Regions from separate parts of the Micromonospora trifolii genome, predicted to be linked through region 1. Evidence: riboswitches for the same ligand, from Rfam matches in the RefSeq annotation. Region 1 holds a riboswitch; the other holds the start of a gene.
What was found. Region 1 has a riboswitch for ZMP and ZTP ahead of ACQRWP_RS10120 (glycine hydroxymethyltransferase). Riboswitches for the same ligand answer to the same signal wherever they lie in the genome.

Region 1 (3,935 bases):
CGGCCCGCTCGCCGACCAGCTCGCCATGATCAAGAGCATGGTCACTGTGAACACGTCGCCGATCGCGCAGGCGGTGATCGGCGGCCGGCTGCTGGAGCACGGATGCAGCCTGGTGGCCGCTAACACCCGGGAGCGGTCCGCGTACACCCGGAATCTGCGCCACCTGGTGGCCGGCCTGACCCGGCGCTTCCCCGATCAGCCCGAGCAGCTGGATCGGCCGGCGGTGCGGTGGACGGTGCCGGCCGGCGGGTTCTTCGTGGTGGTGACCGTGCCGTTCCCGGTCGACGACGCGCTGCTGGATCGCTCGGCTCGCGACTACGGGGTGCTGTGGACGCCGATGGCGCACTTCTACGACGACACCGCACCGGTGCGCGCGTTGCGGTTGTCGGTCAGCGCGGTCACACCGGAGCAGATCGACGTCGGGCTGGATCGCCTCGCGGCGCTGATCACCGACGAGCTGACTCGCTGGGCGGGTTGACACACCGCGTTCATCGGATGGCAATGCGCGACGACCCGCGTGCCGCCGTCCTGGTTGGACGGTCATAATAAGCCGCATGGTTGCCTGGGAGTACGCCCTGCTCGTCCGTCGCTATCAGGGACAGGGCCGCAATTTTCACGTCTCGTTCGTCTGGTACGCGCCGGACGGGTCACGCAAGGACATCACCGCCTTCGGCGACACCGCCATCGCGCACCTCAATCGCGCCGGCCGGGAGGGGTGGGAGTTGGTCTCCGCCGCCGAGGACGTCAACAACGTCCAGGGCAGCACCGAAGTCCACCGCTACCACCTGAAGCGCCCGATGGCCTGACGGTCGCACCCCTGCGTCGATCATGGAGTTGTGGTGGTGGACGAAAGTCGTGCACCAGCCCATATCAGGCACCACAACTCCATGATCGACGGGAGCGGTCGGGCGGAGGCTCAGCTCAGGTCGACGCCGGGGTAGAGGGGGTACGTGGCCAGCAGGTCGGTGGCCTGGCGGGCGACCTTGTCGGCCAGTCCGGCGTCCAGCGTGTACTTCGCCTTCGACGGGGTGCCGTCGGCGTTCGCGCCCGCGGTGGTCTGGGTCAGCACGGTGTGGATCAGCTCGGCGGTCTGGTCCATCTCGGCGGTGCCCAGGCCCCGGGTGGTCAGCGCCGGGGTGCCGATCCGGATGCCGGAGGTGTACCAGGCGCCGTTCGGGTCCTGCGGGACCGAGTTGCGGTTGGTGACGATGCCCGAGTCGAGGAGGGCCTGCTCGGCCTGGCGGCCGGTGAGCCCGTAGCCGGACACGTCGATCAGCACCAGATGGTTGTCGGTGCCGCCGGTGACCAGCGTCGCGCCCCGGCGCAGCAGCCCCTCGGCGAGCGCCTGGGCGTTGTCGACGATCCGCTGGGCGTAGTCGGCGAAGTCGGGCCGGCGGGCCTCGGCGAGCGCGACCGCCTTGGCGGCCATCACGTGCGGCAGCGGACCGCCGAGCACCATCGGGCAGCCCCGGTCCACCTGGTCGGCCAGCTCCGGCTGGCAGAGCACCATGCCGCCGCGCGGGCCGCGCAACGACTTGTGCGTGGTGGTCGTGACGATGTGCGCGTGCGGCACCGGGTCGAAGTCGCCGGTGAACACCTTGCCGGCCACCAGGCCCGCGAAGTGCGCCATGTCGACCATGAAGGTGGCGCCGACCGAGTCGGCGATCTCGCGCAGGATCCGGAAGTTCACCTTCCGGGGGTACGCCGAGTAGCCGCCCACCAGGATCAGCGGCTTGAACTCGCGGGCGGCCTCGGCCACCCGGTCGTAGTCGATCAGGCCGGTCGTCGGGTCGGTGCCGTAGCTGCGCTGGTCGAACATCTTGCCGGAGATGTTCGGCCGGAAACCGTGGGTGAGGTGGCCGCCGGCGTCCAGCGACATGCCGAGCATCCGCTGGTTGCCCAGCTCGCGGCGCAGCGCGAACCAGTCGGCCTCGGTGAGGTCGTTGACCTGGCGGACCTGGGCCTTCTTGAGGGCGGGGGACTCCACCCGGTCGGCCAGCACGGCCCAGAAGGCGACCAGGTTGGCGTCGATGCCCGAGTGCGGCTGCACGTACGCGTGCGCGGCGCGGAACAGCTCCCGGGCGTGCTCGGCGGCGAGCGCCTCGACGGTGTCGACGTTCTGGCAGCCGGCGTAGAAGCGGCGGCCGACGGTGCCCTCGGCGTACTTGTCGCTGAACCAGTTGCCCATGGCCAGCAGGGTCGCCGGGGAGGCGTAGTTCTCGCTGGCGATCAGCTTGAGCGACTCCCGCTGGTCGGTCAGCTCGGCGCCGATGGCGTCGGCGACCCGCGGCTCGACAGCCCGGATCACCTCAAGGGCACTCCGGAATGCGGTGGATTCGGCGTTGCGGGACATGCGACCTCCAACAGACGTGCGGGAAGGCCCAGGCGCTCGGCAAACGTCCACGTGACGAGGCCGCTCCCCGATGGTTCTCCATCCCCACGCGCCAGTAACGGCCCGGGAGGATCCTACCGGGCCGGAACCGGCCGTTCGGGCCGCCCTCCGGGAGGCGACCCCGCCGACGTGATTGGGCGATGCGTCGCGGGGCACACGGTAGGTGACCACCGCACCGTCACGGGTGCGGCCAGGGTTCGCACAGAAGGAGTCGAGAACATGACCACACCCACCTCCAACCGGCCGCTCGCCCTGGTGACCGGGGCCTCCAGCGGAATCGGGTACGAACTGGCGGCGCAGTTCGTCGAGCACGGCTTCGACCTGGTCATCGCGGCCGAGGACGACGGCATCGAGTCGGCCGCGCAGAAGCTGCGCCGCGACGGCGGCCCGCAGATCTGGTCGGTCCGCGTCGACCTGGCCCGAGAGCAGGGCGTGACGGAGCTGGTGGCCGCCGTCACCGCGACCGGACGGCCGCTGGACGCGCTGGCGCTCAACGCCGGTCGCGGAGCAGGTGGCGCCTTCGTCGGGGGCACCGACCTCGCTGACGAGTTGGAGATCGTCGACCTCAACGTGCGTTCGACGGTGCACCTGGCGAAGCGGCTGCTGCCCGGGATGGTCGAGCGGGGCGCGGGCCGGGTCCTCTTCACCTCGTCGATCGCCTCCACCATGCCGGGGCCGTTCCAGGCGGTCTACAACGCGTCGAAGTCGTTCGTGCAGTCCTTCGCCGAGGCGCTGCGCAACGAGCTGAAGGACACCGGTGTCACGGTGACCTCGCTGATGCCAGGGCCAACCGACACGGAGTTCTTCGACCGGGCCGATATGGAGGACACCCGGGTGGGCTCGGGCAAGAAGGACGACCCGGCGAAGGTCGCCGAGCAGGGCTTCGAGGCGATGATGAGGGGTGATCAGACGATCACCGCCGGCTCGCTGATGAACAAGGTGCAGACCGCCGCCGGCAAGATCATTCCGGACAAGCTCAAGTCCGAGCAGCACCGCCGGATGGCCGAGCCGGGATCTGGCAGCTGACCCGTGGTGCACGACGAAGGGCCCGGCATCGTGCCGGGCCCTTCGGTGTGAGCGGGTGCCTCAGGCTGTCACCGCATCGAGCGCCTTCTTGATCGCCTTCGGTTCAGTGGGGGTACGCGGCGCGTCCGCGCGCAACGCGATCATCTTCTCGCCGATCTCCTGGAGCTGCTTGCGGCCCAGCGCCTCGCGCACCTTGGGGAACCACTCCTCCTCTTCCTCCTCGACGTGGTGCGTCACGTTCTCGATCAGCACTGTCGTCTTGGCGTTGAAGCGCTCGTCGTCGGCACTCATGCTGGCCAGCTCGGCGCAGAGCACATCGGCGACGTGGTGTTCCTCGTACGACTCGAGGATGTCGTCCTCCAGGTCGGGCAGCAGCCGGCGGACCTCCGGATACATCACCTCGTTCTCCAGATAGGTGTGCATGGTCAGTGCCTCCAGGATCTGGTCCACCAGCTTCTGCCGCTGGCTCGCCGGCCCCTCCTCGGCGTCCTGGAAGGCCTTGAACAGTCGGCGCATT
Region 2 (3,935 bases), 1.6 Mb from region 1:
CGCTTCGAGCCGGCCGGCATGACCGACGACCCGGACGTGCGGATGGCGGCCTCGGTGATGGACTACATCTTCCGTCGCCTGGCGTTGGACTTCCTGCCCTACGAACGCCGCGCCGAGCTGGGCATCTTCACCGCCTCGGAGCGGGCCGCGCAGCTGCGGGCCGAGGCCGACGCGGAGGCCGCCGGCGTCAACGGCGCCGAGCTCACCGCGATGGCGTCGTCCGCGCCGGTGGAGACCCCGGCCAAGCCGGAGGCTGTCGCCCAGCCGGCCCAGGAGATGGCCGACGTGGCCGCCGCCAAGCCGGCTCCGAGCGTGGGTTCCAGCACCGAACTGCTGGAGGCCGTGATCGGCAAGGCCGCCGACGCGCCGCTCTGCTTCACCTGCGGTACGAAGATGCGCCCCGCCGGTAGCTGCTACGTCTGCGAGGGCTGCGGCTCCACCAGCGGCTGCAGCTGACGTACCACGCACCACCCGCGAGCGCGGCAGGGACCACCTGCCGCGCTCGCGGCGTTTCCGCCCTCCGCTGGTTACTGGCTCGCTCGCTCGGCGGCGCGCACGGCATTGCGGAACAGCATCGCGACGGTGGTCGGACCGACCCCGCCGACCCGGGGCGTGATGGCGCCGGCGACCTCGGCGCACGCTTCGTCCACGTCCGGTAGGAGGCGCCGCCCTTCGTAGCGGACGCCGGCGCCGATGACGACGGCGCCGGGCTTGACGTGCTCAGGCTGCACGATCCGGGGTACGCCGGCGGCGGCGACGAGGATGTCGGCGCGGCGGGTGTAGCGGGCCCAGTCGGGCACCCCGGTGTGGACGACGGTGACGGCGGCGTTGGCGGTCGGGCGCTTCTGGGCGAGCAGCATGGCCAGGGGGCGGCCAAGGGTGGCGCCGCGGCCGAGGATGACGACCTCACGACCGGCGACGGGGATCTCGTAGTACGCCAGGAGGGCTTCGATGCCGGCGGGGGTGCACGGCAGCGGGCCGGGCAGGCCGACGGCGAGACGCCCCATGTTCAGTGGATGCATGCCGTCGACGTCCTTGTCCGGGTCGATGGTCTGCAGCGCCGCGTCGTAGTCCAGGTGCCCCGGCACGGGGTACTGCACGAGCAGCCCGTGCACGGCCGGATCACTGTTGAACCGGGCAATGGCCTGGTGTAGCTCAGCCTGGGTGACGGTGGCGGGCAGATGCACGTGCGGGGATGCGAACCCGAGCGCGGCGGCCTGACGCTGCTTGATGGCGATGTAACCGGCGCTGGCGTCGTCGTCTCCGACGAGGATGGTGGCGAGGCTCGGTGTGATCCCGCGGCTGCGCAGGCGGGCGGCCGCGGCGGCGGTCTCGGCCAGGACGGCTTCGGCGACCGGTGCACCGGGCAGGAGCCGGGCCGTGCCGGATGGGGTGTGGTGCTCGGCGGATTCGCTGGTCGTGGTCATGACGGTTCCTCGACGCAGGCGCCCAGGCGGTCGACGCCCGCGAGAGGCTCCCCGATGGTTCCACCATCCCCGTGCCGCCAGTCGCCGGTGGTTCGATGATGCCGTATCACCAGGGCGGTTGCCCAGTTGGACCAGCAGCGCCACCGTCAGCGCCGTGGGAGCCGGTCGGGCTCAATCAGTCGGCAGGAGCGGGCGCATGAACGTTCGCTCGTACCGCACGACACAACCCGAGCTGTCGCGGATGCTGTCCGCCGCGACAAACTCCGGGTCTTTGCCGAACCGTGCGCGGTAACGCTCATAGACTGCCAGGCTCTCGAAGCTGAACAGCGCCTCGGCCTTGTCGCTGGCGCCTCGGCGGGCAGGAAGTAGCCGTGGTGCACACCACCGTGCTTGGCCACCAGACGCATCCACGCCCGGGCGAAGTCTTCAAACGCTTCGATCTGCGCCGGATCGATGGTGTAGTGCACGACACAGGTGATCACGGCGTCACCATACGGCCCGGTGATCGCGACGGCGCTGCCTCGACCCGCGCCCGCCGTCCGAATGGTTCGGTAACACTCGTGCTCCGCCTTACGAAGAAGGGGTGTGAAGGCACGAGGGAGGACGGCCTGTGAATGAGCCCAGCCGAGCCGATGACGACATTTCCGGCATCGGAGTCGATCCGGTGGCCTTCGAAGTCTTCTACCGGCGGCACCTGGAGGCGGTGGGCCGGTTCGTGGCACGGCGGGTCGACGACCCGCATCTCGCCGCCGACCTGACCGCCGACGTGTTCCTGGCGGTGATCGAGTCGGCGGCCGGTTACCGGCCGGAGCGGGGTAGCCAGATCGGCTGGCTGTACGGGGTGGCCCGCAACGTCATCGGCGACGAGCGGCGTCGGGCGGCTCAACGGCTGCGGGTGACCGGTCGACTGGCCGGACGGCGGGACCTGGGCCCCGATGACATCGCCCGCATCGAGGAGCGGATCGACGCCGAGTCGGCGGCCCGCCGCACCCATCGGGCTCTGAGCGAGCTGCCCGAGGGCACCCGAACGCTTGTCGAACTCGTCGCCGTGGACGGCCTCACCGTCGCGGAGGCGGCGACAGTGCTCGGGATGTCGCCGGTCGCCGCTCGGGTCCGTCTGCATCGTGCCCGCCGCGTCGTCCGCGCCGTGCTCGCCCGCCCGGTCACCACCCTCGCCTGAGAGACGGAGATGACGATGAACGAGACCGAACGGTCGCCGCAGGGTTTCGAGGAGCAGCTCCTCAGGGATCTGACCGCACACGTCGCCCACCGGGCCGAGATGGCGTCGGCGGCCCGTCCCGCCGGGCGTCGTACCCGGTTCCTCCGCGGTTGGCGCCTCGCCGGAACGTTCGGGCTGGCAGTGACGCTGACCGCCGGTGCGCTGGTGGCGCAGACGATCAGCGTGGGCGATCAGCCGCCGCCGACGGCCAGCGCGTCGGAGATCTTCCATCTGGCGGCCGACGCGGCCCGGCAGCAGCCGGAGCTCACCGCCCGACCCGATCAGTACGTCTTCACGGAATACCTGGTGACGATCCGGGACCTGCCGGACAGCGGTCCTTACCAGACCACACGGAGCCAACTGTGGCAGTCGGCCGGTGGAGTCGCGTACACGCAGGGACGCTACCGACCGGAGAGCGACCCGAACGGGTGGGGCGAGTTGAAGGTGCTCCGGATGGGCGATGCCGCCGATCCCACGAAGGAACTCGACGCGTTCCAACCGCCCGCGTACCACGGCGACCTGCCCTCCGATCCGGACGAGCTGCTTCGATACCTTCGGGAGAACCCTGTCGACCTGCATCTCCCCGAAGGGGCCGATGAGGAGGCCCTCTACGGGGACGAGAGCATGGCGTACACCACCGCGCGGTCGATGGTCCGCGGCGGCTACGTGCCGCCCCGCGCGCTGGCGGCGCTGTTCGAAGTGCTGGCACGGGAGCCCGGAGCGGTCGTCATATCGGGCGACGTGGTGGACGCGGCTGGCCGGCACGGGGTGGCGATCCGGATGCCCGGGGTGATCGGCGGTAACCAGGACCTGATCTTTGATCGCGACTCCCACGTATTCCTCGGCACCCGAGGGTCGGTGGTGCGCAACGGCAAGGAGTCCCTGTCCGACGCTGTCGCGCTACTCCGCATCGCAATCGTCGACCGGCCGGGCCAGCTGCCCTGAGCAGTGAAGGCACCGCCCCAGACGTGGCCGGGCCGGTCACGTCGGACCGGTCAGGGCTGGGCGAACAGGGGGCCGTAGTTCGAGCGGAACATCTGCTCGCCGAGGCGGCGCATCACCAGGTCGCGTAGCGCGGGCGGGAGCCCGGTGGCCTTGTCCCGGCGATGGGTCTGGCTGAGCACCCAGTCGGTACGCGGGCGGCGCCGCGCCTCGTACCCGCGCAGGGCTTCGGCAATGGAGCTGGCGCTGGCCAACGAGGAAGCGAGCACGACCGCGTCCTCCAGGGCCATCGCCGCACCCTGGGCCATGTTCGGCGAGGTGGCGTGGGCGGCGTCGCCGATCAGCAG

Region 2: another riboswitch for ZMP and ZTP. It lies ahead of ACQRWP_RS02430 (bifunctional 5,10-methylenetetrahydrofolate dehydrogenase/5,10-methenyltetrahydrofolate cyclohydrolase); the one in region 1 lies ahead of ACQRWP_RS10120 (glycine hydroxymethyltransferase).

What each region holds. Positions count from the first base shown of each region.
Region 1 covers NZ_CP191526.1:2,178,732-2,182,666, forward strand. The annotation lists gene ACQRWP_RS10110 (PLP-dependent aminotransferase family protein) at 1-478, shown strand, start outside; gene ACQRWP_RS10115 (hypothetical protein) at 546-806, shown strand; gene ACQRWP_RS10120 (glycine hydroxymethyltransferase) at 917-2,353, opposite strand; ZMP/ZTP riboswitch at 2,373-2,462, opposite strand; gene ACQRWP_RS10125 (SDR family NAD(P)-dependent oxidoreductase) at 2,612-3,418, shown strand; gene ACQRWP_RS10130 (hemerythrin domain-containing protein) at 3,479-3,935, opposite strand, start outside.
Region 2 covers NZ_CP191526.1:539,782-543,716, forward strand. The annotation lists gene ACQRWP_RS02425 (vitamin B12-dependent ribonucleotide reductase) at 1-456, shown strand, start outside; gene ACQRWP_RS02430 (bifunctional 5,10-methylenetetrahydrofolate dehydrogenase/5,10-methenyltetrahydrofolate cyclohydrolase) at 528-1,427, opposite strand; ZMP/ZTP riboswitch at 1,441-1,522, opposite strand; gene ACQRWP_RS02435 (NIPSNAP family protein) at 1,599-1,838, opposite strand; gene ACQRWP_RS02440 (hypothetical protein) at 1,799-2,041, shown strand; gene ACQRWP_RS02445 (RNA polymerase sigma factor) at 2,038-2,607, shown strand; gene ACQRWP_RS02450 (CU044_5270 family protein) at 2,623-3,591, shown strand; gene ACQRWP_RS02455 (FAD-dependent monooxygenase) at 3,642-3,935, opposite strand, start outside.